2 regions of the Paenibacillus sp. sgz302164 genome follow, and region 1 is predicted to be linked to the other one. Evidence: a T-box and tRNA genes for the amino acid it is inferred to sense, from the RefSeq annotation. Region 1 holds a T-box; the other holds one or more tRNA genes.
What was found. A T-box is a leader RNA that pairs with one kind of tRNA and senses whether it is charged. The one in region 1 lies ahead of AC0LWT_RS06645 (valine--tRNA ligase), so its partner is inferred to be a tRNA-Val.
Positions count from the first base shown of each region.

Region 2: it has a tRNA-Val gene. The T-box ahead of AC0LWT_RS06645 (valine--tRNA ligase) is inferred to sense a tRNA for this amino acid. The anticodon was not compared.

Region 1 covers NZ_JBVYOL010000003.1:223,517-238,999, reverse strand. The annotation lists gene AC0LWT_RS06660 (phosphodiester glycosidase family protein) at 52-1,530, opposite strand; gene AC0LWT_RS06655 (RluA family pseudouridine synthase) at 1,797-2,684, shown strand; gene AC0LWT_RS06650 (LysM peptidoglycan-binding domain-containing protein) at 2,805-3,833, shown strand; T-box leader at 4,146-4,402, shown strand; gene AC0LWT_RS06645 (valine--tRNA ligase) at 4,791-7,460, shown strand; gene AC0LWT_RS06640 (bifunctional folylpolyglutamate synthase/dihydrofolate synthase) at 7,522-8,907, shown strand; gene murC (UDP-N-acetylmuramate--L-alanine ligase) at 8,915-10,303, shown strand; gene AC0LWT_RS06630 (hypothetical protein) at 11,434-12,786, shown strand; gene AC0LWT_RS06625 (N-acetylmuramoyl-L-alanine amidase) at 12,951-14,234, opposite strand; gene AC0LWT_RS06620 (DUF4321 domain-containing protein) at 14,383-14,625, shown strand; gene AC0LWT_RS06615 (Maf family protein) at 14,800-15,402, shown strand.
Region 2 covers NZ_JBVYOL010000023.1:14,659-30,141, reverse strand. The annotation lists gene AC0LWT_RS29705 (hypothetical protein) at 1-374, opposite strand, end outside; gene AC0LWT_RS29700 (superoxide dismutase family protein) at 395-943, opposite strand; gene AC0LWT_RS29695 (hypothetical protein) at 1,089-1,415, opposite strand; gene AC0LWT_RS29690 (hypothetical protein) at 1,450-1,665, opposite strand; gene AC0LWT_RS29685 (alpha/beta-type small acid-soluble spore protein) at 1,852-2,061, shown strand; gene AC0LWT_RS29680 (SRPBCC family protein) at 2,147-2,614, opposite strand; gene AC0LWT_RS29675 (hypothetical protein) at 2,675-2,893, opposite strand; gene AC0LWT_RS29670 (right-handed parallel beta-helix repeat-containing protein) at 2,933-4,285, opposite strand; gene AC0LWT_RS29665 (hypothetical protein) at 4,593-5,066, shown strand; gene AC0LWT_RS29660 (hypothetical protein) at 5,573-6,001, shown strand; gene AC0LWT_RS29655 (hypothetical protein) at 6,162-6,434, shown strand; tRNA gene AC0LWT_RS29650 (tRNA-Val) at 6,592-6,664, opposite strand; gene AC0LWT_RS29645 (Na+/H+ antiporter NhaC family protein) at 6,755-8,104, opposite strand; gene AC0LWT_RS29640 (alpha/beta hydrolase family protein) at 8,125-9,033, opposite strand; gene AC0LWT_RS29635 (hypothetical protein) at 9,234-10,373, shown strand; tRNA gene AC0LWT_RS29630 (tRNA-Ile) at 10,486-10,559, opposite strand; tRNA gene AC0LWT_RS29625 (tRNA-Met) at 10,572-10,648, opposite strand; gene AC0LWT_RS29620 (hypothetical protein) at 10,735-10,902, opposite strand; gene AC0LWT_RS29615 (2'-5' RNA ligase family protein) at 11,054-11,566, shown strand; gene AC0LWT_RS29610 (hypothetical protein) at 11,890-12,135, opposite strand; gene AC0LWT_RS29605 (hypothetical protein) at 12,247-13,992, opposite strand; gene AC0LWT_RS29600 (efflux RND transporter periplasmic adaptor subunit) at 14,014-15,267, opposite strand; gene AC0LWT_RS29595 (efflux RND transporter permease subunit) at 15,295-15,483, opposite strand, start outside.

The sequences.
Region 1 (15,483 bases):
GGAAGAGGGGGAGCAGCAAAAAAAGGTTGACCCATTCGGGTCAACCTTTTTTTAGTTCGCCTTCGGAGAAGCCGCAGGCGCTTGCGTAGGGCTTGCATCGGTTTTCGCTGTTCCCCCTCCGTCAGGGGCAGGGCTCGCGGTTGCAGCAGGCGCTACGCTCGGTTTCGGCGTCGCCGACGGAGCAGGATTCACGCTGCCTGCTGCGGCGCCGGTTCCCGCAGGCTCGCTCGTGCTGCCGCCGCTCGCGCTCGGCGACACAGAAGGCGAAGCCCCGGGCTTCGCCGAAGCACCTGCTTTCGGCGATCCGCTCGCCGTTCCGCCGGGCCCCTCCGAAGCGCCCGGCTTGGCCTGGCCGGTTTCGTCCGTTTCGGCTTTCGCGGATGGCTTCGGCGTCGCTGCCGGCTTCGGCGTTGCCGTCGCCTTGGGCTGGTTCGCTTTTTTCTGAGCCTGCTCTTTCAGGAAATCAGGGTGATCGTAAGCGCCGCCCGGATCAATCGTAGTCAAGCCTTCCCAAACGTTATCGACCTTAACGGACTCGGGATGATCGAAGACAAGGAAAGCGGACGGCAAACGGCGTTCGCCGTAACGGCTCGATGGCTTGGTAATCAGATCGTTGTCGTAAACCATTTCCGACGAAGCCCCGCCGTCCAGGAAGCCTGCGTTAATGACGCCGTCTTCAAGGAACAGGTCCTGGACTTCTTTGAGCGTTGCGCCTACGCTGTGCGCTTGGCGGCCGTCGATCACGATAAAGATGACGGTTCCGTCCGCTTTTTGCCCGACGGCTGTTCTGGGCGCTCTGCCCCAGCCGCCGTCCCCGCTCGTAATCAGCCCTTTGCCGTTGGCGATAACGCGGGGATAAAACGATACGGCCTCGGTTACATTAAGCTTCAGCAGCTCGTTGATGCTGTATTTACCGATAATGAGCGTTCCTTCCTTGGTAAAACCTACGATTTGCTGAGGAATGGAGCCTTCCTGGTCGGTGTACAAAATGTTACCGCCGGACATAATGGCGCCGATCGGGGCAAATCCGTTGCCAAGCCCGTCGGGATCGTTAAATCCTCCGCCGTTCACGCCGGCTACGGCTCCCGTCCGCTGCACCATCGACGTAATCCGCTCGCCTTCACCCTGCTTGGAAGGGACGACTACGCGGATCGTTCTCGGATCGTATACATACATTTTTTTGCCTTTCCAGAATTGGCCGGAAATGTCTTCAACCTTGACGAGACTTTCCATAGGACGGTTTTTGTTATACTTCACGGCTTGCAGATCTTGTTTTTCGATAGAGTTGATTTCCGTCAAATCCTGCATTTCTTTGACCAGTTGATCGCGGCGCTCGGCGCCGACAAAGATCCAGGCCCAGTCACGGTGCTGCGTCGTGATGACCGTTTTGGCCAAATAAACACGGATGGTTTCGCCAAGAGGCGTTAAAAACAAAAAGCTCGAACAAAGAAACGTACATGCCGCTATAAGCAGAAGCAAGCGTTTCAGCCAGCTCCAGCTGCGAAAATGCTGTAAAATTGCAGTATTCAAAATAATTCCTCTCCTGCTCCATTTTTCTTCAAATTCTAAGATGTCGAAAAAAACAGTACTAGATTTCATTCTATCATATTTACGCATGCAATTGTTAATGGTAATTGTTAAAATAAAGTGGACTTGATTCAAGCATGAAGAAGGAGCTGCCCGATTGTGAAGCGATACTATTTTTTTGATTTTCCAATAGATGTGATGGCCGTTGTTTTTTTCTTTTTGCTGCTGCTGGCCGTATTGCTTATTTTCTTTCATAGAGGCAACCGGTCATGATCGGATGGAAGCGGAAAGGCGAGTGGATGGAGCTTCCTCTCCCCGGCGACGATTGGAGCCCTCTAGCTCCGCTAGCCGCTGAAAGGCTGGGGGCTCTGCTGCCTGTCCCGCGCAAACTGTATTTGCGGCTGGCTGCTCAAGGAGGCGTGCGCGTGCAGGCGGGAAAGCTGCTGCTGCGGGTTTTTCCCGAGGATGCTCCCGGTTTTGAAGCGGAGTACGGCGAGGTGGAGGTTTTGTACGAGGATGATTTTTGTCTCGTCGTCAACAAGCCCGCCGGGATGTCCGTTCATCCTTCGGAGCGGGGACAGCAGGGGACGCTGGCTTCGGCCGTAGCCTATTATTATGCGTCTACGGGGCAGGCGTGCGCTGTCCGCCATATACACAGACTTGACCGGGACACGACCGGCGCCGTTCTGTACGCCAAGAACGAATGGGCGCACGTGCTGCTCGACGAGGCGATGCGCGACAAGCGGATCGACCGGAGATATGCGGCGATTGCCGAGGGGCGGTTTCGCGCCAAAGGAGGAGCGATCCGCGAGCCGATCGGCAAGGACCGCCATCATTCCGGCAAAAGACGCGTAACGCCGAGGGGCGATGCGGCCGTAACGCATTTTGAAGTCGCGGAGCAGTTGAAACGGGCGGCACACGTGCAGCTGCGGCTGGAAACGGGACGTACGCATCAAATCAGAGTCCATCTCAGCCATATCGGACATCCTCTTGCGGGGGACGTTTTGTACGGAGGGTCTTCTGCGCTGCTGGGGCGCCAGGCTTTGCATGGAGAGCGGCTGCTTTTTCAGCATCCGGTCACGCTGGAAAGGGTCGAAGTGCAGGCGCCGTGGCCTGAAGATATGCTGCTTTTGCTAGAGAAGCTTCGAGTTTCGTAAAAATATAGTCATGCCATCTCTTTTTCACCCATATACTTTAGAGACAAATCTTAAGGTATTGGTTGAACATTCCAGTCGTTTGCCTTGCGGCGGGAATTGAAGGAAGGGAGGATTTTGCCAGTGGCTGAACAGCAACCGGGTTTAAGATTCGATATCTACGAGCGCGTCCACTTGCAGGAAGAATTGGCGGGTATTCAAGAGCTGAACGATGTTGAGCTGGTGCCGCATATCCAGGTCTTAACGCAGAACGAGCAGGCGATCCTGAAAGGGAATCTGCTGCTCACCGGAAATTATGAAAGCGACGATGGAGCGTCACGACTGCTCGAACATTTGATTCCCGTCGAAATTACGCTGCCCCTCAATCGAATTCATCGGGTGGAAGACATTTTGGTGGAGATTGAAAATTTCGACATCGATCTTCTCTCGGCCAGGAGCTTGAATGTGACGGGAGTTCTGTCTCTGCAAGGCGTAGAGATGGTGTCATCGCCGCCTGACAGCTGGCGGGGGGAAGAGGAAATCACCTTTGTCCATGAAGCCGAGGAGGAGCGTGTGGAAAAGATAAAGCCGGCGCCTCCCGCACCGGTTCAGAAAGCTCCGACGGAGGTGAAGCAAGAGGCGAATGAGCAGGCGGTTCCTGAAGTTCCGGAGTCCAAACCGTTTCCGCCGGCTTACGAGGAACCGCTGCAAAACGAGGCCCCGGCCGCGGAAGCCCCGAAGGTGGAAGCCGAGTCGAAGGAAGTTCCCCAGCAGGAGGCGGCTTCGGTTATTCCGGAGGAGAAAAAGGAGAAAGAGCCTAAGCTCGCTTTCGGCAAAAAGGCGAATGAAGCGATGGAAGTGCAGCCTAGCGGTATAAAATCGCTTATTTCCAAAGCCGGGGCGCTTTTTCACCCGGAAAAACGGAAAGAGGAAGCCGAGGCAAAGGCCGCCGAGGAAGCGAAGGGCGAGGTTATAGAATGGAAGCGCCTGTTCCTGCGGACGGACTCGGGGGTGCAAGAATTCCGCAAATTAAGAATGTGCATCGTGCAAAAGGAAGAAACGCTGGAGTCGATTGCCAAACGCTATCAGTTGAATCCGCGGGAGCTGCAGCTTCTTAACCGGCTTGGCGATCAGGAGCTTGTCGCGGGGCAGGTTCTCTATCTTCCCAAATAACGGGTACATAAGCAAAAGTCTTTGGCTGCGCGAAGAAGCGGCCGAAGGCTTTTTTACTGCATAAGCAAAGTATAAGTTTTCAATTCCCGAAAACCGCTTGCTTATTGGCGATAAAACCAACCTCTAAACGCGGTCGCTCATCTTCGAAAAGACCTCGATAGAGGTTTATCTCAATCCCAAAAATGGGTCTAAGCATAAAATATGGAAAAACGGTTATAATGAAAATTACAAATCGACACAATCTGCACGGCAGTATATTGACTCTGATGAAAATGTTCGCTATCATATGGTGTAAATCATTTTGAGCAATACTTGGAAACGTTGATGGGGAGTAGTAGCCGGTATGTCCTTCAGAGAGTGGAACTGCAGCGCTGAAAGGTTCCATAGGTCGCAGCCGATCGAAGTCGCCCTGGAGTTGCAAACGTGATAGAACAATGCGCGCAAGTTGCCATCGGTTCCGCAGCGTTTGCCGGCCGCAGCCGTTATCTGTTTGAGAGCCATGCCTTTCCCTGGCGGGACAGGGCGTGGAATAAAGGTGGTACCACGGAAGCAAGCCTTTCGTCCTTTGCGGCGGGAGGCTTTATTTGTGTTTCTTTACCTCCCAAACCCTCCTACAAGGAGGGCCCCAGCGTATGCTTTCGAAGCCAGTTTTGCTCCGCAAAACTCTGAGGTTTCGCCCCCTGGACAACGAGCGATTGCAGCAGGGAGCGGGGATAGGCGCTTTTGGCGATGAGCAGGTAGAGGGAGCGCTTTCGTCTTTCATACGAGTTTCGGTGAAACTCTCGTCTTCGGACACGCTTGGACGTTAGCGTGAGGGAAATGGAAGTTTTCCTTACGGAAAACGGATCGCCCGTTCCCTGACGGGAACGAAGCCAACAGAGGCGGATCGCCCTGAGAACGAGGCCGCAAAAATTAGCGAACAAACTTCAATGCAAATAATGACATGGAGGTAACTATATGAGCGAAACGAATCAAACGGCTCAGCAATTGCAAATGCCTACGACATACGATCCGAAGGAAGCCGAGCGCAAATGGTACGACTACTGGATTAAAAACGAATTTTTCAAAGCGGGAACCCGTTCCGACGCCGAGACATACACGATCGTTATTCCGCCGCCGAATGTGACGGGGATGCTGCATATCGGGCATGCGCTCGATTTTACGCTGCAGGATATCATGATCCGCACGAAGCGGATGCAGGGCTTTGACGCGTTGTGGCTTCCCGGCTGCGACCACGCGGGCATATCTACGCAGACCAAAGTGGAGCAGAAGCTGCGCGAGGAAGGCCAGACCCGTTACGATCTGGGGCGGGAAAAGTTTTTGGAGAAAGTATGGGAGTGGAAGGACCATTACGCGAACACGATTCACGAGCAGTGGGCGAAAATGGGTTTTTCGCTCGACTACTCCCGGGAGCGGTTTACCCTTGACGAAGGGCTGTCGCAGGCGGTTCGCGAGGTGTTCGTCAGTCTTTATGAAAAGGGCTTGATCTATCGCGGCAACTATATTATCAACTGGGATCCGGCCGCGCGGACAGCGCTTTCCGACATTGAAGTCGAGTATAAGGAAGTTCAAGGGAACCTTTACCATTTGGAATACAAAACGACGGACGGCACAGGCTCGATCGTCGTAGCTACGACGCGTCCCGAGACGATGCTCGGGGATACGGCCGTTGCGGTTCATCCGGACGATGAGCGCTATCAGCATCTGATCGGCAAAAAGCTGCTTCTTCCGATCGTCGGTCGCGAGATTCCGGTTATTGCCGACGAGTACGTGGAAAAAGAGTTCGGAAGCGGCGCGGTCAAAATTACGCCTGCGCACGATCCGAACGACTTTGAAGTGGGCAAGCGCCACGATCTGCCGCAAATTCTTGTGATGGACGAAACCGGTACGATGAATGCCAATGCCGGCCCTTATCAGGGCAAAGACCGCTTCGAGTGCCGCAAGCAGATCGTCGCCGATCTGAAGGAGCAGGGCGTACTGGTCAAAATTGAGGAGCATGTGCATCAAGTCGGCCACAGCGAGCGCAGCGGCGCGGTTGTCGAGCCGTATTTGTCCACACAATGGTTCGTAAAAATGCAGCCGCTCGCAGAGGCAGCGATCGAAGCGCAAAAATCCGGCAAGGGCGTCAACTTCGTCCCTGACCGTTTTGAAAAAATTTACCTGCACTGGATCGAAAATGTGCGCGACTGGTGCATTTCCCGCCAGCTGTGGTGGGGCCACCGCATTCCGGCGTGGCATTGCGCCGATTGCGGCCACACGACGGTAACGCGGCAGGACGCCGAAGTGTGCTCGCACTGCCAAAGCGGCAATATCAATCAGGACGAGGATGTCCTGGACACTTGGTTCAGCTCGGGCTTATGGCCGTTCTCTACGCTGGGCTGGCCTGGCGATACGGAAGATTTGAAACGTTATTACCCGACGGACGTTCTCGTTACGGGTTACGATATTATTTATTTCTGGGTGGCGCGGATGATTTTCACCGCTCTGGAATTTACCGGGCAAATTCCGTTTAAAGATGTGCTGATGCACGGTCTCGTCCGCGATTCCGAAGGGCGCAAAATGTCCAAATCGCTCGGTAACGGCGTCGACCCGCTTGAGGTAATCGAGAAATACGGCGCCGATGCGATGCGCTATATGATTTCGACCAGCAGCACGCCGGGGCAGGATCTTCGTTTCCGGTGGGAACGCGTCGAGCAGGCGCGCAATTTTGCCAACAAGATTTGGAACGCTTCGCGCTTTGCGTTGATGAATCTGGAAGGCGTAACCGCGGCCGACATTGATTTGACAGGGTCTTTGGGCACGGCCGACCGCTGGATTTTGCACCGTTTGAACGAAACGGTCCGCGATGTAACACGGCTCATTGACAGCTATGAATTCGGCGAGACCGGACGCTTGCTTTACAATTTTATATGGGACGATCTTTGCGACTGGTACATCGAGTTCAGCAAGCTGAGCTTGTACGGCGCAGACCCTGCGGCGAAGAAAACGACGCAATCGGTGCTTGCCTATGTGCTCGATCAGACGCAGCGGCTCATTCATCCGTTCATGCCTTTCATCAGCGAAGAAATCTGGCAGCATTTGCCGCATGAAGGAGAAACGATTACGCTGGCGGCATGGCCGACTGTGAACCCGGCGTTCGAAGCGCCGGATGCGGTCCGCGAGATGGAGCTGTTGATGGACGCCATCCGAGCAGTCCGCAACATCCGTGCGGAAGTCAATGTGCCGATGAGCAAAAAAATCGAGCTTATGGTGAAGCCGGCCTCCGATGAAACGCAGGCGATTTTGCGCAGCAACGAAGAGTATTTGCGCCGTTTTTGCAATACGTCGCGGCTGGAGATTGAATCGGATCTGACGGCTCCGGAAAAAGCTATGACGGCTATCGTGACCGGTGCGGAATTGTTCCTGCCGCTTGCCGGGCTGATTGACATCGCCCAGGAGCTGGCGCGTCTGGACAAAGAGCTTCAAACGCTCCACGGCGAAGTGGAACGAATCGAGAAAAAGCTCGCCAATGCCGGCTTCGTTGCCAAAGCTCCGGCCAAAGTCATCGAAGAAGAAAAAGCCAAACTTGCCGATTACGCAGACAAGAGGGACAAAGTGATAGCTCGATTAGCGGAATTAAAAGGGTAATCGTGGAAATTAGAGCTATCGCCTAGTTGCTCCGACATAGTGATTCATATAGTAAATGAGGATGAGATCAATGAATGAAATCAAAGACTCAAGCTCGGCGGCATTCAGGACAGCCAAGGAAGCGATTGATTGGATCGTCGGCAGAATGGAAAAGCTGGGAATAAAACCGGGACTTGCCCGCATGCAGCTGATGATGGAAAAACTCGGCCACCCGGAACGCAGGCTGCAGTTCATTCATGTCGCCGGAACGAACGGCAAGGGCTCGACGTGCGCATACTTATCGTCGGTGCTGCGGACATGCGGTTACGATGTAGGGACGTTCACTTCTCCGTATTTGGAGAAGTACACGAACCGCATTCAAGTGAACGGCACAGATATCGACGACGCGTCACTGCTGCAATTGGTTAATGAAATGAAGCCGATTGTTGACGAAATCGGGGAGACGGAGCTGGGGGCTCCGTCTATGTTTGAAATCTCGACGGCGCTGGCGATTTTGTATTTTGCCAAAGTGGCCTACCCTGACTATGTAGTTTGGGAAACGGGGCTTGGCGGAAGGCTGGACTGCACCAATATCGTTACGCCGCTCGTTTCGATCATTACCAATGTCGGTCATGATCATATGGAAATTTTGGGCGATACGCTTGAGCTGGTAGCGTCGGAGAAAGCCGGAATTATTAAATCCGGCGTTCCCGTCATTACAGCAGTCCGGCAGCCCGAGGCATGGAGTGTCGTTGAACAAGCCGCCAAGGCCAAAAAAGCGACGCTTTACTCGCTGGACCGGCAATTCCGCTACACCGCGGTCACCAGCGAACTGGATCATCAAACTTTCGATTTTGAAGGTCCATTCCGCAGCCTGCGGGAAGTTCCCGTCTCGCTGAACGGCAGCCACCAGCTGACGAACGCCGCTGTCGCGCTGATGACGCTGGAAGTATTAAGGCAGTATTATGCAGTTATCGTAGAGGATGAGGATCTGTACAAAGGCCTTCAGGAAACCCGTTGGCCCGGCAGGCTGGAGATGGTTTCGAGCCATCCGCGCGTTTTGCTGGACGGGGCGCACAATCCGGAGGGAGCCGAGACGCTGGCGGCGGCGCTGCGCGGCGTATATCGCTATAAGAAGCTTCATTTTATGATCGGAATGCTTTCGACGAAGAATCATACAGGCTATCTGAGGCATATACTACCATTGGTGGATACTCTCATCCTTACCGAACCAGATTTTCATAAAAAAGGGGACGCCTCCATGCTCGCGGAACTGGCTCAAGAGCTGCTGCGCGAGATGAACCGCAAAGTGGATATCGTTGTGGAACGCGAATGGAAGCGGGCTTTGAAAACCCTGACTAGCAGAACCGAGCAGGATGATCTGGCGGTCGTATCCGGCACGCTGTATTTAATCTCCGATGTTCGTTCTTGGATTACCAATCAAACCGATTCTGAAAAAGGATGGTGAGAACGGCGTGAGTCAAGCTGAACACGTACATTTTATCGGCATCGGCGGATACGGAATGAGTGCCATTGCCAAGGTCATGCTTGAAATGGGATACCGCATATCGGGTTCTGATTTGGCCGAGCAGGATCTTACGGAAAAGCTGAAAGCCAAAGGGGCTCAAGTATTCATCGGTCATGAGGCGCAAAATGTGTCGGGTGCCGATTTGGTCGTTTATTCTACGGCGCTCGGCAAAGACAACGTAGAAATGCAGGCGGCAGAAGAGCTGAAAATTCCGATCATACATCGTTCGCAAATGCTCGCAAGGCTGATGAACGAGCGCAAAGGGATCGCCGTTGCGGGCGCGCACGGCAAGACGACAACGTCATCCATGATTGCGCTTGTCATGGAAACTACTGGACTTGACCCGACCTATATTATAGGCGGAGAGATTATGAATGTGGGCAGCAACGCGAAGGCGGGGAAAGGCGAGTTCGTCGTGGCGGAAGCCGATGAAAGCGATGGCACTTTCCTGCAGTATCACCCGACTTTGGCGCTTGTCAATAATATTGAAGCGGACCATTTGGAAAATTACAACGGCGACTTTGAAAATTTGAAAAATGCCTATGCGCAATTTCTCAGTCAAGTGAGACCGGGCGGCAAAGCCGTCGTCTGCAAGGACGACAAATTTGTGAGGGAAATGATCCCGCAAATTCAAAGCGAGGTTATTACCTACGGCATCCACTCCGACGCCGACTATACCGCTTCGGACATCACTTTGGGAGACCGCAAGGTGACTTTTACAGTCAATCACCACGGCCAGGAATTGGGCCAGCTTGCTTTGTCCGTTCCCGGTAAGCATAACGTGTACAACGCGCTGGCGACGCTGATTACTTGTCTGGAAGCAGGGCTCTCCTTTCCGCAGATCGCCGAGGCGATTCAGGAATTCCGCGGCGCCAAACGGAGATTTCAGGTGCTGGGAGAAGTGCAGGACATTCTGGTCATCGACGATTACGCGCATCATCCTACGGAAATTCAAGCGACGATCAGCGCGGCCAAAGCGACCGGCAAACGGATTGTCGCCGTTTTTCAGCCGCAGCGGTATACGCGAACCTATTATTTATTCGAGCAGTTCAGCCGCTCATTTGAAGATGCTGATGAGGTGATTATCACCGATATCTACTCACCAGCCGGCGAAAAGCGGATTGAAGGCGTCGATTCCGCAAAGCTGGTGGAACTCATTCGAAGCAACAGCAACCCTAACGTTCAGCATATTCCGACGAGGGATGAAGTGCTCGAATATTTGATCGGCCACGTTCGCCAGGGTGACCTCGTATTGACAATGGGCGCAGGAGACATTTGGAAAGCTGCCGACGGCTTGGCCAAAGTACTGCGCAGCAAGTACGAACCCAAATCATAACCATCCGAAATCGCCGCAGGCTCCAGCGCTTGCGGCGATTTTTCGTTTTGCCGCCACACAAGACGGCGCAGCCTGACAGCCCGCGAAGCAGCGAGAAAGCGGCGCGAGAGGCTGCGAGAGCGGCTTGGCAGAGCGGCGAGAGAGCGGCGAGAGAAGCGACGTGCGGAGCAGCGGGAGAGCGGTGCGCGGAGCGGCGAGAGAAGCGGCGTGAGAGGCTGCGAGAGAAGCGGTGTGCGGAGCGGCGAGAGAGCGGTGCGCGGAGCGGCGAGAGAAGCGGCGTGCGAGGCCGCGAGAGAAGCGGTGTGCGGAGCGGCGAGAGAGCGGTGCGCGGAGCGGCGAGAGAAGCGACGTGCGAGGCTGCGAGAGAAGCGGTGTGCGGAGCGGCGAGAGAGTGGCGCGCGGCGCGGCGAGAGAAGCGACGTGCGGAGCGGCGAGAGAGTGGCGCGCGGCGCGGCGAGAGAAGCGACGTGCGAGGCTGCGAGAGAAGCGGTGTGCGGAGCGGCGAGAGAGTGGCGTGCGGAGTAGCGAGAGAAGCGGCGTGCGAGGCTGCAGGATGTGCGGCACGTCAAAACCTGCAAAAGTGCAGTTTTTTTCGGTGGAAACGGTTCGTTTTAGGAAAAAGCCTGCGATTATGCAGGAATTTTCGGTCAAGATGGGCTAGAGCGGGAGTTTGGGCGGAAAAACCTGCAGAATTGCAGGAATTTGTCGAGACAAGCGCATCAGGGAGCAAAAAGATGTATTTTTGCAGGCTTTCCGTGCGTTAGCGCAAGCGTGCGGTTTATCAGCAGCCAGGCTTTTTGCAGGCTTTCCGCGCGTTGCCAAGTAGGTGCGTTAGCGCAAGCGTGCGGTTTATCAGCAGCCGGGCTTTTTGCAGACTTTCCGCGCGTTGCCAAGTAGATGCGTCAGCGCAAGTGTGCGAGTTCATCGACACCCCCTACACATCAACTTGCGCTGTAATGCCGGTGTGTGTTGGATGGCGCGTTTTTTTGGCGTGCTCCTTTTTCTGCTGCTTGTGGAATCGGGAGGCTTTTGATTAAGATTCTTCGCTTTTTGTGGCGTTTTTTTATCATATTTCTATTCTCTCAAACATAATCTAGTAGCAGAAGATTGGGACAAGGAGAGAATGGGATATGAATAAAGCAAGAATAACATATCGCTTCGGTCAAAATGAACAGCAGGCTCAAAACGGAACGCCGCAGCCGCTTAAGGAAAACAGGGACAAAAAAGTAATCCCCCTCTATGAAGAGGAGTTTGAAGTTATAGATTCATCCATGCCCGAAACCGCGGAACCCGTCTCGCACACGGATAAAGCGGAACGGCAGCAGGCGGAAAGTTTTTTTGAAACGCATGCTCTGAACGCATTAACGACGGATCTCGGCAACTGGGGCAGCCCGCTTGAAACGGAGAGCGACCGGGTGGAGCGGCTGATCCGCGAATCCCAAAAGGACCGGCTGAACGAGGAGGGCGAAGCTTCACAGCGTCCTGCGGGAAATGCGGACGATTGGTCCTCTTGGACAAGAAGAGAGCCGTGGATCGAGCAGGAGATGGGCACCAGGTACGCCAAGTCGTCAGGGGCGCCGTGGATCAGGATTGCCACGTCCGTTGCAGGGGCTGTCGTTACGGGTGTGGCTTTCGGATTTTTTGTGCTTTCGATGTTTTCGAACTCGGGGAATACGGGGAACACGGGGGCGGAAAATCCGGTCAAGCAGGCCTCCATCGCTTCCCCAAGCGCTCCGGCCGCGTCGCAGAGCAAACCCGCCGCAACCGCTTCAAACACGGATGCGGCCAAGACAAACGCTGCCGGAGGAGCGGCGGCCGTTCCGGCATCGGCGGGAATTGCCGTCACGCCCGTGCAAATTCCGGCCAAATCCTACGCCTTTTTGCAAAACGGCGTATTCAGCACCAAACAAAGCGCCGGAGCGGCGCAGGACAGCTTGAAAAAGAAAGGCCTCGCTTCCGCTTTGGACGAAAGCGACAAGATTACCGTCTTCGCCGGATTTGCGCTGAACCGCGACGATGCCCTTGCCTTAAGCCAGCAGCTGCAGGCGCAGGACAAACAGGTGGAAGTGTACGTTAAAAATATGGATCTCCCGGCCGTGACCGGCATTCGCTGGAGCGGCTCCAAGCCGGAAGCGGCGGTTTCATTCCTTACCGAGGGCGACAAGCTGATCCGGATGATCAGCGGCCTGACTGTCGTGCATCTGGAAGAAGCGAAGCCGACCGCTTTAAGCGATACGTCCGTGCAGGCGGTCCGCACAAGCCATCAAGCATTGACCGCATTGTCGGCCTCGATGAACGAAGGTCTTGACGACCAAGTCAAAGCCATCGTACAAAAGATGACGACTGCGCTGAACAGCTCGGTCCAATCGATGGAGGAATACAAAAAAACGCCTTCAACGGCAATGCTTTGGCAGGCGCAGTCGTCGATGATGCAGTACATTATCGCGCAAAAAGCGCTGCTGAGGGAAGTCTCGGTTTCCTGAAGCAAAAAAAGGCACCCCGAACCGGTCATTTCCGGCTGCGGGGCGCCTTTTTGCGTTTAAAGTTCTTTACAGTGCTTAAAGCGCGTTGGTCGACCGACCGCCGTCATGCAGCGCAACACCGCGCGCAGTCGCTCTTCTTCGAAAGACCTCGATAGAGGTTTATCTCATTTGGCTGCTTTGTTGCTGACGTAACGGTCCATCATCGCGGCCATTTCGGCCCGGGAAATGGACTGGTCGGGTCTGAATTCCGTATCGGTTACGCCGTCGATAATACCTTGCTTTTTCAACGAGTAGATCGCACCGGCGCTCCATAGATCAGCGGGAACATCGGCGAAGGCGGAAACTCTTGTGTCCGCTTTGCCGCCTGCTGCGGGTTTACCGGCTTGAAGCAGCCTTTGGAAAAGGACGGCGACTTCTCCCCGCGTAATGGGCTTGTCCGGCCGGATCGTACCGTCCGCATAGCCTTGCAGCAGGTTCAGATTTTGCGCTTTTGCAAACACGGGGCTAGCCCAATGTTTGGCAGGCAGATCTTTATAAACGGCGCTGCTTATCCCGCCACCACTACCGGCACCGCCGGAAGCCGGCTTGCAGCCGTATACGGCGCTTGTAACGGTACTGCTTCCGGCGCAAGCCGTCTGCATGCCGCCGAAATTGAACGCCCGGTCCATCACGGTCAAAAATTCCGCTCTCGTCAACGCGCGCTGCGGTTCGAAGCGGTTGCCGATGCCCTCGATCAGCCCTTTATTTTTCATTCGCAAAATCGCTTCTCTTGCCCAATGGTTCAGCGTGTCGGTAAATAAAGGCGGCGCATACGCTTCAATGCCTTTTTCGATTCCTTTGGCCATTGCAGTGCGCACGGAATCGGTGGACAACAGCGCTGCATCAGAGGCGTTGCTCAAAAAAGCGGTCTCTACCAAAATGCTGGGAATCGCCCCCATGCGAGTCACGTACACCGCGCTCGGTACGAGACCGAGATTGGCGGTGCCCGCCGCGTTAACCAGGGAATCGAGCACATGCTGCGCCAGATCCTTGCTGTAGGGCGTCAGAGCTGTCATGCTCTCGCTGGCCGGATAGTCATCTTGCGGGAAATCTTTGTCATAGTAAAGCACCATGGACCCGTTTACTTTCGAACTGTTGGTCGAGTTGGCATGAACCGAGACGAACAAGTCCGCTTGTTGCTTGCCTGTAAACTCTACTCTTTCGGCCAGCGACAAGTACCGGTCGTCCGTGCGGGTCATGGCCACTTCATACCCGCTGCGCAGCAGTTCATCACGCAGCTTCAGGGCGATATCCAGAGTCACGGCTTTTTCCTGCAGCCCATTGCCGGTGGCTCCGGAATCGTATCCGCCGTGTCCGGGATCGACGACAACTTTGTAAGCGAAGGCTTGATAAGGAAACGAAATCGATAATAAGCCAGACAAGACCAGGAGTTTTTTACGTAAATTCATTGTGCGGCAGTCCCTCCACTCCTTATCTTACTAGGATCAGCTCTCTGTGTAAAAAGGTAAGATACGGCACCGGGTTCATCGTTTTCGTTGATCATTTGAAGAACTTGCAAGTATAATAGGCATGTACATACCGGAGAGGATGCTGGCGATGAAAAAAAACATCTTGACGCTCATCATATTTTTAATCATCGGACTGGTCACTGGAGTTATTGTCGGCCAACTGCTCACGCCGGTATCGGCGTTGTCGTTCCTGACCAATACGGTGCCAATCAGCTGGGAGCCTAAAGCCGATTTGCAAGTTGTGAAATATGAGCTGCACCTTCTGGTGAAACTAAATTTATGCAGCATACTCGGGTTGGCGGGCGGGTTTTACCTGTTCCGCAAACTGTAGCAAGAGCATGGAGTCTGTCCGATGAACTCATGTAGATGCGAAACGACGAATTTCATGCGGCGTGAGCGGTATATATGCGCAGTCATTCATTTACCGGGCAAGCACAAAAGCAGCTCCGCTCTCCGGACTCCAGGGCCATTTTACTGAATACATTGTGATAGGAGATGTTTTATTTTGAAAGCAACGAGTCATCCCACTCTCATTCTTGCGTCTTCTTCGCCGCGCAGGCAGGAGCTGATCCAAACGCTCGGACTCCCTTATATTATTCGGGTCAGCGATGCGGATGAGTCCGTAGACCCCGGAACAACGCCCGCGAAGATGGTGGAAGTACTCTCTTTGCGCAAGGCGTCGACTGTGCGGGAAATGCTGCAAGCGGAGGAGCGGCAAGGCGTAATCGTCGGTTCGGATACGGTTGTGGCGTTCGGGGGCGAGGTTCTGGGCAAGCCCGTTGACGAGCAGGACGCGTTTCGCATGCTCAAAGCTTTGCAAGGCGCGACTCACGAAGTGTACAGCGGAGTGGCCTGTCTGGACGCGCAGTCGGGCGAGCACGCCGTGGCCCATCGGGTTACGCATGTGCGAATGAAGCCGCTCACGGACGAGCAAATCCGGAGATACATCGCGACAGGCGAGCCGAAAGACAAAGCGGGTTCTTACGGGATCCAAGGCTTGGGAGCGACGATTGTCGATTCGATTGACGGGGACTATTTTAACGTTGTCGGATTGCCGCTATCGCTGCTCAGCGATCTGCTCGCTCATTTTGACATTCGGGTGCTGTGATGCATCTCGGATTGACTGGATAATCTGTAACGGTTACAATGACAGTATACGACATCACTTCATTTTGTATCGGGAGGGAAG
Region 2 (15,483 bases), on a different contig from region 1:
TATTGCGCCGTCTTTTGCTCCAATTTTTCCACAAGATCTTTAATTTTCAGCAGCTCGTACGCCAAATCCGACACCTGGTTTCCGCCGCCGTTCCTTTGATTCGATTGCTGATTTTGTTGATTTTGCTGGTTTTGCTGATTTTGTTGGTTTGACTGATTCTGCTGGTCCTGACAACCGGCCTGATCTTGCGACTGGCTGTTGTTACCTGACGCTTGCTGCTGCCCGCCGCTGTTTTGATCCTGATTTTGCCCGTTCTGCGAGTCCTGTCCGCTGTTTTGTAACATTTTTTTCATCTGCTCCAGTTCGATAAGCATCATATCATTTTGCTTGGTCAGTTCGTCCATTTGCAGCTTCAAGTCTTGAGTTTTGATCATTATCATAATCGCCCCTTTGCTTATTTCACAACGCCGCAGGCGACTCGTTTGCCCGAATTGCCTGATGGGTCTGTAATGAAATCATCGACCTGCTCATGGATAATCAAGCTTGTACCGCCGGGCTTCAAGAGCGAGTTAGGCTTGTCCTGAGGAAGAACGACCAACTTTGTCGTTACGTCCATTTGGCCGTTTCCCTGCGCATCCACCGCCAAATTTGGCAGATCGCCTACGTGCGTTCCCTTGGGATTCAGGAATCCATGTTCTTTCTTATACGTATTGAAATGGGCGCCAGCGGTAGTAAATTCCGGAGTTTCGCACACGCCGTTCTCATGAATATGAAAACCGTGCATACCCGGTTTCAATCCGCTGACCTGAAGCTGAATCCGAACTCCATCCGCTACGGACTGCAGCTTCACCGAACCGATCTTTTGCCCGGTCGTTCCGATCATGGACACCTGAATTTCAGCGGGCTGCCCCGCCTCCTTGACAGAAACACTTTTCACACTCTGGCAACCGCTTATCGTAAGCAGCATGGCACTTGCGGCCAACAATAATTTTGTCGAATTCACGGACGATTGACCTCCTGCGTCTTGGGATTTGCAAAAACTACACTTAGGATGCGCAAGTGAATCCGACAGTAAACATCAAACGGATACAATTTTTCAAAAAAAAATCCGCAATCTTTTCGATTGCAGACTACTGTGGGGCTATATGTTATAAAATGGTCATCAGCTTGGCGATCGTTTGCAAATTTTCCAGCTTGCGCTTGTAAAAATGGAATTCGACCTTGGCATGCTCTACCGCGGCTTCCACGCGTAAAACCTGCTCCTGCAAATCTTTGGTATACGGCCACATCTCGGCTTGGCGCTGCTGCTCGTTCTTCCCGTTCACCAAGCCTTCGCCGATCACTTCGCACTCTTTGGCAAGCAGCCGATGCTTCGCCCAGGCCAATTCCGTTACGGCATCCGTATAGATCGCTTCCGCCTGTTTCAGCAATTCAGGCACAAGCTGCAATTCCAAAATAACATCCGACCGATTCATAAAGGTTCCTCCTTGCCGGCTGACTCACGCTTTATTAAAAGATAGGAATCCGGAATTTATCGCCCTGTGAAGAATACACAATCGCTTCCGAGCCCAGAAGGTCGATCTTCACCAGCGACTCCCGAATCCTGCCGATCGTTATTTTGTTGGACCCTAACGCCTTGATTAACCTCGGAAGGAGCTTTCGGTCGGTGCCAATCAACCTCACTGGAACTTTCCTCTGATTAAAAAAAATAATCACATTGTTCACGCACGAACCATCTCCTTATATATCTTTTGACTTTCTATGTATATGTGCACGCCTTATTTTTATGAGCGGGAGCGAAGGCAATCGGTTCCGTCAGTTCTGCGCGGAAAAATTATTGTGATTGCTCGTATAAATAGTCTGAACATTCAAAACAATAAAGGCGTACCATAAAAAAGGAGATGATGATCAATGGCAACTAACAACGCTTTAGTCGTACAACAAGCAAAGGCAGCATTGGATCAACTGAAGTACGAAGTCGCTCAGGAAATTGGTGTTCCGCTCTCTCCGACTGGCTACAACGGCAACCTGGCCACACGCGATGCCGGAGCAATCGGCGGCAACATTACCAAGCGTCTGGTGCAAATTGCCGAGCAACAGCTTTCCGGCTTCAAACGCTAATCCTTTGATGTAGGAGCAAGCAAAGCATAGAAGGACTGTCTCCCCTTGCGGGGCGGACAGTCCTTTGCAATGCAAATTCGGCGCTTTATTCCCGCCGGCCGTGGGCTTGTTCGGCCATTTGCTTTATATATGCGTTCCGCTTTTGCAAAAAACCGGCCATATACCGCTTCAAAAACATCATGTCCGCCAGCTTGCCGAGCACCCCGAGCGGCGAGGTGTAATCAAACACATCGGTCATGATCGTTCCCGCTCCGCTATCCGCAAACTCATGCGAATGCCGGAAACGCTGAAAAGCTCCTCTGACCATCTCGTCCACAAAACGGTGCGGCTTGTCGAACTCCGTAATTTTGGCCGTCAACCGCTGCCTGATGCCAAAATGAACGGCTTCCCAAGTGACCGTCTCCCTCAACTCGATAAGACCGCTCGTCACACCGGCTACCGCCCTCTCCTTCGTCTGCGATGCGGACTTGGCATGAATATCGATACTTCTCGCCAAATCAAAACAAATCTCTTTCGGAGCGTTAATGTACAGCTCGATTCGAATTACAGGCATGTCGGTTCCCCCAGTCAGCATCCATTATAGCATTTTCCGGGAAGCATTCGTGCCCGACTCCTAATTCAAAAATTTCTTCTGTTTGGCTTTTTCTCCGGCTTTCTCGTGCTCGTAAACGGACAATCCGAACATAACCATCGAAATCGCGAACATGACACAGACCAGTACAAGGCTCATCCAAAAGTAATGATGAATTTCAAGATATACCATCGTGGGTATCGTCGCCATTAGACACGCATACAAAACGATATTTAGTTTCTTCGAACGTCCTCGTTTCATCGCAATTCAGCCTCCTTCCGTATCGCAAGACAAAGTCACCTATTCGACTATTTTTTGGATCCGCAGTTTGGCCAGAAGCAGATTGTGATCCGCTCTCAGACTGTTAATGTCCAGCGCGGAAGAATCATTGACAACCTTGCTCGGTATCGATAAGCCTTGATTTCCGATAAAAGTTCTGCGCATTACATAGATCGATGTATCGTCCGTAACAAAACCGTTCTGCACATCGGCCCCGACCTGATTGCCAATGAACGAAATTTTCGTATCCGTGTAGGCGTAATACAATTGATACCCTGCAAATACGAAAGCATTCGTGCAGTTCGATATTACATTGTCCGAATAAGTTTGATTGAATAATTTATTGCCGTAAAAAGCTGTCCCGCAATCGCTGATCGTATTGTCGGCATAAGAACATAGCAGCTGCTCGTTGTTAGACACGCCCACATCGAATCCCGAAATCGTATTGCCGGAAATGCTGCATCTGGATGCGTTGGCTCCCCCGGATGCGGCTAAATGAATGGCCGTCGATCTCCTTTGGGTATTCCTGAACGTATTGCCGGTTATCGTAACGTTATAGGAACCGCTGATGCAGTTAATGACACTGTACGGCGTACCGTCGGCAAACGAGTATCCGCACTCCTCGAAGACGTTGCCGGAAACCGTGATGCCGTTGGATGAGTTCTGTATGTGGACAGCCTCTTTATGAATCCCGTAAAACACGTTGCCGGTTATCGTCATGCTTCCGCCGCCCGCTACACCGATTGCAAATCCGGCGCTCGCGCTTACGTTGGACAACAAATCAAAATAATTGCCCACGATGGAAATATTCGAGAAATCGGCCAAATTAATTTCAATATAATCGTATCCCCCGTTAAAAAACGAGCACCCTTGGACGAGCAGTCCTCTGCCCCGGGCACTATTGTTCAGCAAAATGCCGTATCCGACATTACCGAACTTGCACTGAAGAATTGAAATGCCGTTCACAAAAGTCGTCGAACCGTTATTGATGGCGACACCCTGCGTACCGTCTAAAAAGCACACATTCGAAATGGTCAGCACGGAAGTCCCCCCGGCAATATAAATGCCGATTTCTCCGGACGTATTTAACTGAAAAGTCAAATTGGAAACGGTTGACAAGCTCCCATTCGTAATCACCACCGCAGAGCCGGCAAAACTCGAAGAAGCTTTAAGAATCGAAAGCTCCCCTTCCCCTACCAGCGAAATATTGGACGGAATGGTGATCGCGCTTGTCACTAAAAATACCCCGTTCGGCACATAAACGGTTCCTCCTCCTGCCGCTGCGGCCGCGCTGATGGCATCCATGATTTTTACCGTTTGATCCGAATTTCCGTCTCCTACCGCCCCATAATTCGTAATATCGTACTTGAACATTGGCATCACCTCCCCGCCTTCTGCGGTCCTGTTATTTCGCTTCACTTCTTCATATGTTCCAAGATATGAAAATAGCACCGCCCCAAGCCGATCCGTTTGACGGAGCAACGCCCATTCGGATACGGATGGCACGGCGGCCACTATCATGACGGACACTACCATGGCGGCGGACATCACCGCGAGACTTCCAAATAAACCGCCGGCCCAAAGTGAAAACTTGGAAAATTCATCTCATTTTAAGGTAGCATTCATAATTGAATGCTACATTTCTTTTGTAGTACATATTGAGAGCCGGAGTGATCGAAAAATGAGTAGTATCAGGAAAAAATCAGCCGCTGTTTTAGCCGCGGCAGCATTGCTGTTAGGCGGCAGCTCCACCTTATTAAGCGGCAATGCGTATGCCCAGACGACGGCCAAGCATACCGTTCACACCAAAAACGTTGCGCAAAATTATGCTCGATGGTCAACCGCTCAACTGGTTGCCAACTCCGCTTCCGTTTTAAAAACAGACGAAAAAACGATCTACGCCGAATTAGCCAAACACGTTACGTTGGCCAAAATTGCTAAAGAGAAAGGCGTTTCGGAACAAACGTTCGAACAAAAGCTCATCGACATTGCCGACAACGAAATTGACGCGGCAGCCAAGAAGGGCACGATCAAAGCGGCTGACACGGCCAAAACCAAACAAAAAATCGGGAAATTCATCAAAAACCAAATTTTCAACAACAAGCTGTACACCGTCAAACATACTGCCACGACCAAAAAATCCAAAACTTCCTGATACGCCCGGGGCCGCTCTCAAGCAGCCCCTTTTGTTATGTTACGGGGACGTTTTTTTATTTCAATAGATGAAAAAAATTGCAATTTTGTTTATTTTCAAACAGAATTCATTTTGAAAATCTGCTAATATTCGAATAAAAGGGGGGACATTTATGATACAAATCATTTGTTTGCTGATAGCCGTATTATTTATAATTGGTATTTCTATTGGTGATGACAACGAGCAAAATGAACCTCCGGACCGGTTTATTTCAAATACAGCTGACTCCTAGCTACGCCTACATCGAAACTACGAATTGAGCTTACATAAGAAACAAATAAGCTGAGCTGCAAAACATGCCTTCTGACTTCCGGGTCAGGAGGTTTTATTTTGTGCTGCTGTTGTTTGGAACAGTTGAATCTACCGCTAGTAATGTTATTTTTTGGTAAACATATTGTAATATAATCCCTTATTTTATATGCTTTTATTGTATTACAAACCAAACATATATTGTGGAGGGATTATTTATGAAAAATGTAAAATCATTCGTACTATCCGTTGCTGTCGCCGCTTCGCTGTTCACAGTCGCTTCGGCCGCCTCTGCTCACCCGCTGGTTAATTTGCACAACTACAGCACATTCAACACATATAAAGCAGCATTGGAGAAGCAATATGCAATTGATGGAAACAATGCCCACGATCAATGGGAGCTTGACGAGCAATATAGACATTACAGAGCCGATATTGCGATTGCGACCCCTTATTACAACGGCTTGGGAACCGGAACCCCCCGCTTGGATCTTTTAAACTATTCCAGCTATCAAGCTTATAAAACCGAATTGGATAGAGTAGTTATCGAAGATTGGAATCATGCTTATGACCAATGGGAGCTTGACCGGATCTATTCCCAATATCAAGCCGACAGCGAATCCGCAAAAATTTATTTCGGAGTGTAATCCGGCATATCTAAAAGCAGACAAAGCCGAAAGCCCTTAGAAATCAAGGGTTTCGGCTTTTAAGGCTGTACGATAATGGATGGGATGCTGAACAATAAGTTTACAAGCAGAGTTTTGCCATGTTATGTTATATTTAAATTACTAACAGGAGGCTAAACGGATGAAGGACAACCAATTAAACCGCATGGAAGAAATGCTGGGAACACTAATCAAAATGGTTGGGGAAAATAACAACAGGCTGAAGACGCTTGAGGACAAAACTGATCGGTTCGAGAGCAAAGCCGATACGCTGGGGTCGGATATGCAAGAAGTCAAAAGCATTGTCAAAGAACTGATGCAAGGACAAGAAAGGCAAGATCGCATTCTTGAAATGCTCTCCGTAAAATCCATTGAAACGGACTCATATATTCGGGATTTTAAACGAAAAATGTAGTGAAGCTCACTCATCCAATATCGAGTGAGCTTTTATTTTGGCCGAAAAGAGCATTCTTGACCAAATCTTGACCATGGAACCGATTTTTGCAATCATTTACAAGTAGACAAAGTCTCAGAAATGCAAAAAACCCTTGATAATCAAGGGTTTTTCTATATGACCTGTAGTGGGCTCGAACCACTGACCCCCACCCTGTCAAGATGGTGCTCTCCCAGCTGAGCTAACAAGTCGTTTCAGTGACAAGTAGTAATATATCAAGAATTTATCTAATTGTCAACAACTTTTCTAAACTTTTTTTATTCATTCATTTTAGCTGCATGTCAGGCTGAAATATCCATCCCCCTCTTCACCCTCCAATTGCTCTTTGCGAGGGACCACGTCCATGTGCACAAGGGCAGCGTCCACAAAAACGGCGCATACGGGAGATAGCTTTCCGCCGGCACGCCAAGAATCGTACCGCATACGATGGCCAGCATGTTCCAAGGGATGATGGCGGCGAAAACGAGGCTTGAATCCGCGACGACACGGGCGAGCTGGCTGCGGGGAAACCGCAGCTCCCAAATCGGCAGCAGGCTGCGTCCGGTCATCATGATCGGCAACGTTTGCGTGCAGGATATGAGGCTAAGCACTAGTCCGAAAAGAGATGCCCGCAGCGTGGCAACGAAGAGTGAGGACGTGGTGCCGAGCAGCTTTTGCATGTATGGCTGCAGAGCTTGATTCGCTTCGAGGATGCCGTTGTACGCACCGGCAAGCGCAATAAGAATCATCAGCTCGATCATGCCTGACAGCCCTTTTGTTTGCAGGGAAGTAAACGCACCGGAATGGTATCCGTCCCACAAAACGCGAATCCATTCGTTCCACTGAATATGCTGAAAAATAGTACCGGCGGCAACTGCAGCCGCGATCGAACAAATAAAGGCATTCCTCGTTCGGATACGGAACAAAATGGATCCTAAAAGAATAAGCACAGGCAGCAGCAGCCACAAGCTATAGGCAAATCCGCCGCGAAACTGCTCCTGCAAGGCGGATACGCCGCTTTTGTGCCAGCCTCCGTTCAAATCATGCGCCACGAAAAAGACGGCCGACAATCCAATCGCACCGACTGTGGTCGGGAGCAATGCTTTGAATTGCCTTTTCACAGCCACGCCTGTGGAAGCCGCCGTCAGCTGATGGGCGCTGGAAAACGGCGACGTCCTGTCGCCCACGAACGCTCCGGATACGAGCGCGCCGGCGATGAGAGGAAGCGGAATTTGCAGCACGGCGCCCAACCCCATGAGCGGGATTCCGACGGAGCTTAGCGTTCCTGTAGACGTTCCCAGGAGCATAGAGATAATCAAGGAAACCACAAACGCAAATGTGACGAAAAAAGCCGGATCGATGAGCGAAATCCCCCCGTCGATCATAAACGGAATCGTACCGCTGGCAGTCCAGGCAGGGATAATCAAACCGACTAAAGCAAGAATCCATATCACTTCTCTGGTATGCTGTATCCCTTTCAACATTTGGGATGCGGTAGATCGAACGGTATTGCCTGCCCGCAGGCTATAAAAAATCAAAGTAAAAAGCCCCAACATAAATCCAAGGGCTAGAGGAATTTGAAGCGCATAGGCAGCTGCTAATCCGATGATCGTCACACTTACAGTAAATACCAGCCGGCCCGCAGTCAGCATCGCCCTGCCCCCCCTACTCCTTATTCTTTTTGGCCCAGTATGCTGCGAACTGCCTTTTTGGTCTCGGCTATAGCCAGCCGAAGCGGCGCAGTCTCACCCTGAAAAGGATGGACGGCCCCGAAGGTATGATCGCCATCCGGCACCTTTATCCATTGAACGCCGGGATTTCGCTCCACAAGCCGGGCGGAGCCGCCGATTCGTTTATCCCCGTCTTCAGTGCCCTGGATCAAAAAGATCGGAATCGCCGCGCCGCCAATTCGGCCAACCAGATCGTACCGTTCCTTTTCCCGCTCCATATCCTCCAAAATTTCCAGATCAAGCGGCATAAGCTGCTTCGTTCGGCCATTCATCGTATATGTACGGCCATTTGCCCGCATTTCCGCTATATTTTCCTCGGTCAACAAGTTGACGTCCGTAATGCCGTTCCAACTGATCACACCCGCAACAAAACTCGAATGATCCAATCCATAGATAAGACATTCCCCGCCTCCCCGGCTGTGCCCGAGCAAAATAATCGGACGCGCCGCACGCGCACCGGAGAATGTTTCGATTTCATGCCTGTCAAACAAGACGGTTTCCGCTCTGTTTTCGTTCATTGTCTGCAAAAATACGCTGGAACCGATCAAACGGACCATCGCATCAAGATCTTCAAGATTTTTTGAATACGTGGCTTTTGCGAATTTTTCAAGCTCTGTGAACTCAAGCAGATCGGCTCCGACTCCGTTATGGGAATAATTCATCGATACAACGTCCACTTGCTCCGCCAGCTCGGCTGCCGCAAACGGAAACATCCCCCAATCCTTGAAGCCTTTGTATCCGTGGCAGATCACAAGGGTCGCCTTGGCCGGCTGCACGGTTGCAGGATAAAAATCCGCGCGAATCGTCCGATTTTCTCCCATATTCAATTGAAAAGGCTGCTTTGCCGTCATTCTCATCTTCCTTTCGATAGGGTTCCAAAGAACGCCTTCAACACTCCATGTTTTCGTATATTTTACCACAATCTGTTCAGGAGAGAATATGTCCGGGCGCAAAATGGATTTGCTTTTGAGTTCATATTTTCGGCGTATCCAGCAAAAACTTCATTGTAGAGTATGAGCAGTCACTTTTCCTCAAGAGGAGGCCCCTATCCATGCACCGAAAGGCATTATGCCGCCGGTTTTTCAGGCTAACAAGCGTTTTTGCGATGATTCAGCTGTTGTCGTGCCTGCATGTTTCGCTCCTTGCAGCCGAACCGGATGGAGCCGTCCAGGCCGCGGAACCGGCAAACGCCGGACAAATTCATCTCAGCGTTAAAGCTGCGCCGCAAGCGAGGTATGAAACAACTGCGGATTTTAAAGATAAAAAAATGATTCGTGAATTGGAAAAAGGGACAGCGGGGGCCGCCTATGAAGAAGCGCTGCCGCCCGATACCGTGCTAACTTATGTGCAAAAGGGGCAAACGAAAACGTTCGGTGTTACGCCTGAGGGAGAGGTCATTGAGCTTGCGGGTAAAATGAAGCTGGCCGTAAGCGGCCGCGTGCAAAAAGACTTGAAAAACCAGGTGCAGTCGCTAAGAGCCAAGCACTATGGCGAAATGCTCCCCTGGGAGGAGGCCAGCCGGGTGCTGCCCAAATACAGCAGCTTCACGATTACCGACGTGGAATCGGGTCTGAGCTTCCAGGGGCAGCGCCGCGCCGGAAGCAGCCACGCGGACGTGCAGCCGCTGACGAAGACCGACTCCGCGACGCTCAAACGCATCTACGGCGGCGCCTGGAGCTGGAACCGGAGGGCCGTTCTGGTGAAGCTGAACGGCCGCACGCTGGCCGCCTCCATGCACGGCATGCCGCACGGCGGCGACGGTATTCCCGGAAATGACTTCAAGGGTCATTTCTGCATCCATTTTCTCGGGAGCGTGACACACGGCTCCCGCTCCATTGATCCTGCGCACCAGGTCATGGTGCACAGAGCCGCCGGCTTGCTGACGGAGTACATCAGCAAGCTCTCGCCCTGGCAGCTGATCGACGTCTGGATCGCTGCCGCCAATCAAGGCGACCTGCAGCTGCTGCAGGCCGCCACAGGGCAAGAACAGGCGGTGCATGTGCGCAGCATGCACCGCCTGTCGAAATTCCCGGAGCTGGATACGTCCCAGCTCCTCGAACTTGAAACCGCGGTCGATGTTTCGGCTACGCCGGAACGCGCGACCGCGCCGAAAACGAGGCGAATTCTGTTTCGCCTCGAAAGAGCCTCCACCGATGCGCGTTGGTACATCCGCATCGCTAAAATCACTTGACGGCCGCCACTCAGCTTGCGCGGCCGAACACGAACGCCGGAGCGCGGCAATAAGCGCGCTCCGGCGTTCGAAAAAAAACAAAAAACCCTTGCTCTGCAAAGGGTTTCAGCTATGGGCCCAGAGGGACTCGAACCCCCGACCAATCGGTTATGAGCCGACCGCTCTAACCAACTGAGCTATAGGCCCGTATGAAAGATTTGGTTGCGGGGGCAGGATTTGAACCTGCGGCCTTCGGGTTATGAGCCCGACGAGCTACCGGGCTGCTCCACCCCGCGTCGTTATTGCCGCTAATAGCGACAAAATTAAATATACACTAAATGCAAATGGAAAGTCAAGGATTTTTTTACCGTACAGAACTGCTTTACAAAGTGCTGTACCTGACGCCGAAACGCCCTTTTTTCGATTTGTATACCTCGACTTCCTGAGGGCATTCGTATCCGTAAATCCACCAGTCTTCTTCCATACGCTTGGCCAAACAGCCGGCCTGGAATTTGGAATCGTACAATTTTGCCCAATACACCCAACGCATGTACAATCACTCCGTCTGTTAAGTATCAATAATCCTATCATAACCAAAACGGGCCATCCTTATGAGCGTCTTGTAATTTCATGGATACAGGTGTTAGAAGCGGCAGGAAAGCGGTATAATAGGTATATGCTAGTTCTTAGGAGGGGTGTTCATGAACTGTGGAATCGCCGTTTTTCCGTCCAAAGAAGTGCAAGACGCTGCGAACAGCTACAGGAAGCGCTACGATCCTCACTATAATTTGATTCAGCCCCATCTTACCCTCCGCGACAAAGAGGTGTGGGATGAGCAAAAGCTTGCCGCCGCCGCGGCGCATCTTGAGGAGAAGACGAAAGCGGCAGCTCCCTTTGAGCTGCATTTCAACCGGTTCTCTTCTTTTTATCCCGTCAACCATGTCATTTATTTAGCGCTTGCCGATACGCAGCCGATGATCGACTTGCGGAATGCCATTTGTACGGAGCTGCTCGCCGAACCCGACAAACCTTATTTGTACAACCCTCATTTGACGATCGGGCAAATGCTGGGCGCCGACGAGCTGCACGATGTCCTGTCCAGTTTGAGACATACCCCCGTCGATTTGCGCTCCAAAGTGGATCGCATTCACCTCCTGTTTCAAACGGAGAACGAAGCCTGGACCGTTTATCAAACATTTTTGCTTCGCGGATGACTAGAAACTGTCGAGGGGCAACCCTTTCTTCAATTGTCAGATCAAAACAAGTCGGGCAGCGGGTTAAATTGATCCCTTTGCTCGACTTGTTTGCTTTAGCGCTGCCTCTTCAAGTTAAATTTGACCAAGTCAAACACTCTCTCCACTCCATCATCAACTCACACCCTTCCTCCTTTGCACACAGTCTCTCACGAGCCTGCCCGCTTAGAGATACTTAACAGCGACCAATATTCCCCAGCCCTCTATGATGGAACGGTATGGCTTAGCCCGAAAAATCTGAGAGAGTGAGAATGTTAAAAATTGCCCTCCACCAGAGCAGTACATCAACCTGAATGCACGGGGAAAACCTGCAAAAGTGCAGTTTTTTGCTCGTTGGTGCGCTGATAGTGAAAAATTCCTGCAATTGTGCAGGAATTTCGCCGCGAACATGGGCTCGGAATCAAACTCGTCGAAAATTCCTGTACAATCGCAGGCTTTTCTCTAAAACGGGCCGGTTTCCCGGAAAAAGCCTGCACTTTTGCAGGCTTTCCAAGCGCAGCGAAGCCATTGGTGCCATTGATGTCAACCATGCGCCAGCGCCCGATTGTTGGCCCCGTCCATCCAACTCAAAAAAAAGAAGAGACCGCCCCTCCGGCAGCCTAAAAGCCGCTTGAGGGACAGCCCCATTGTATGAGTACGTATTATTGCTTGAAAACAGTGAGCAAACGTTTGGCGGTGCGGTTCGTTTCTGTAGTGAATACTTCGTAAACTTTGACCGTCAGCGGGAAATCGAGCTGTCCAGAGTTGACGTTCAGGGCAATCGTGTTCATTCCGTTATACAATCGGCCCGAGCCTGCCAGTGGTTTTACCGCGCTTCCTACCGGATTGCCGACATTATCGTAAAGATCGAACTGAAGGCTGGAACTGCTTTCGTCTACGGTAACCTGTTTATTTTGTTCAATACCCAGATCAAGCTTCAGCTTGTAGTTGTAAATATTGGCAGAACCTTGGAAAAGAGCTGTTATCGACCAGTCTCTGATTTTCAAGTCATAAGGATACACCTTCAGCTCATTGTCTGAAGATTCTTTTTGAACAGGCACTTTAGCCGTTGCAAGCAGCGATTTGTAGACGGTATCCCCGTTCGTTTGCCCGCTGTACAGATTCATTCTAAGCCCCTCGCCTGTTTCGGAAGCCGGCAGCGCGAATGCGTAACTGACGACATAGGACGCTTTGGGAACAACAGTCTGTGCGGTATTTTTTTGTCTGCTGCCCGCATAGGAGAAGCCGTCTTTGCTGACCAACTCCGCTTGAATTGCCGGAATCGGGATCGGCCGGTCGCTGTTGTTGGTCAGTTTGAATTTAGCCACAGCCGTGTTAAATCCGTCGTCTTCATTGCTTGTCACATGCAGTTCTTCCAGCGAAACATCGACATTGGAAGGAACATATTTGTTCGTAGAGTCCAGCTTCACGGGCGTTCCCAGCGTATAGTTAGGAGCCGGGATCAAGTTTTGCGCGGCAGCCCCGGTTGGAAGCAAAATGTTGATGCGGCCTACGCGGTACGATTCCTCTCCCGCAGCGGTCGTGTATTTCTCCGGCGTTACTACATTCAGGCTTGTAAATTCGGTATCCAGATCCGTCGGAATAACGACGTGGACATATTTTTTCTCTCCCGCTTCCAGAGAAACGGACGTTTCCGCTCTGTTGCCGGAATAAACGCTTTTCTCGGTTTTGCCGTCCAGCGCGAACACCGGAACGTTTTGACGCTCGGAAGTCGGGTTCGACGCTTCGATTTGAACGACGGCGGTAACCCCTTTGGCCGTTACCTCTTTATGGATATCGATCGGCCGGAAGACGACAGGAGAACGCAATGACGGCAAAGTGAACGTTTCTCCCCATTTCAGAACCGCCGTTTGATTCGTAATTTTGCTGTCGATTCCGTTCCAAACCATCGAAGTGTCGAGCGGTACGCTCAGCAGCGTCGTTTCTTTTTTCGGATACACTTCCATATCCACGTCCACCCAGCTGATATTGGTCAGTGCCGCGTCGTCGCTCCGTTCGACAACCGACATAAAACTAAGCTCCTGGTCGCTTTTGCCCGGGATCGATTTCGGGTTTTTCGCGCTCGGCTCCAGCGTATATTCCACGCCGTCAGCCATGCGGACACGCAGCTCAAAGTCCGGCACGCGGGTTACTTTGGCACCCGTATTTTTCAAGCGGATGACGGCGCCAAGCTTCGTCGTGTCGGACGTATGTTCATTCAGCAAGCTCTTGATCTCCACTTCGACGGAGGCGGCCAGCGGGTAGCTCGCGATCGCAGCCGTATAGGGCGCGCTTGCGGCACCGGCGGCATCCGCGCCTTCTGCGGCCCATGCCGGATAAGATGCTGTCGAAAGAAGCGCAGCCGAAAGTACGAGTGTTGCCAATGTTTTTTTCATAGACTTATTCACGTTGGTTTCCTCCTGAGAGTATTAGTTAGCGACCTGCACTTTATCTTGATCCTTCAGTTGATGTTGGCCCGAGGTCACGAGAATTTCGTTTTCTTTGACACCGGACAAGATCTCCTGATTCGTTTCATTCAAGCGACCAAGCTCCACTTTCCGCTTTTGCACGGTATCGCCGTTCAAAATATAAACGAAGTTGTCTCCGCCTTCCCGAACGATGCTCAGCGTCGGCACGACAGTCACCACTTGCTCGTCATCTTTGGTCAGCTCCACCTGGGCTTTGGCCCCGGGCTTCAACTTGCCGTCAGGGTTAGGAACTTCCAGCTCCAGATCGTAAGCTTTGGTTTGGCCGTTAATGACATCGGACAAATACGCGATTTTGGCGCTCGCTTTCTCGGTTACGCCCGGTACATAATAGATAAGCTCCGTTTTGCCTCTTACCAGATTTGCCGACGCTTCGGTCAGCTGGGATTTGATTTTAACCGGGTCTGTTTGCTGCACTTCTCCGCCCCGGTATCCGACCGTTACGCTCTGGCCTACGACCACGGTCAAATCCGTCAATACGCCGGATACCGGAGCCTTGACGTCCATATTTTCGATCGTTCTTTCCAAAGTTCTGCTGTTGATTTCCGCTGAGTCCAGCTGCCTTTGGGCCGTTTCCAAAGCGTCCGTATCCTGCAGTGTCTTCAATTGTCTGCGCAAGCTTTCCAGGGCACGTTTAGCCTTGTCAAGCGCGCTTTCGGCAGCGTCCAACTGCGATTTGGTAGCTTGGCCCAGGTCGTATTCGTTGCGTGTCTTGTTATAAGCCTTCTCGGCGTCGCTGACGCCCGTTTCGCTTGTCGCGATATTGTCTTTCATATCCGCGATGGCGTTGGAACTCGTTTTTTGTGCCGAGGAAACACCCTGCTGCGCTCCTTTGAGGGTTATGGCGTTCAAATCTTTTTGAAGCAGCGTGTCCGTCGGATCAAGCCGGAACAGGATGTCGCCCTTTTCGACTTTGTCTCCGCGTTTCTTCAAAACTTCAATGACTTCGCCCGATCCTTTCGTCACGACATCCAACTGGACGGAGGAAACGATATCCCCGACTTGTTCGACCGGATCGCCGATTTTTTGCTTTGTAATTTTCGCTGTTTTTACCGTCTTTATTTGCTGCTCCTGAGCGGTTTTATCGGCTGGGCCGGCAGCCGGAGCGGCTGAGCAGCCTGCGGCGATCGCCGCGCTAAGCGCGACGACCCCGAATAATTTGGTGCTTCGCTTCAAAGATAGGAACTGACGTTTCATGTTTAATTCTCCTTTTCCCCTGTTAGCTTAGTGCGCAGCCGATGCTGCTTGCTCCGCTTTGGCGGAATCCGATTTCGCTTTTTTGCCGAACAAACGGCCCATTCTTCCTTTGAATCCGTATATGACCTCATACACGATGGGCACGATGACAAGCGTCAGCAGTGTCGAGGTTGTCAGACCGCCGATTACAACTACTGCCAAACCTTTCGAAATAAT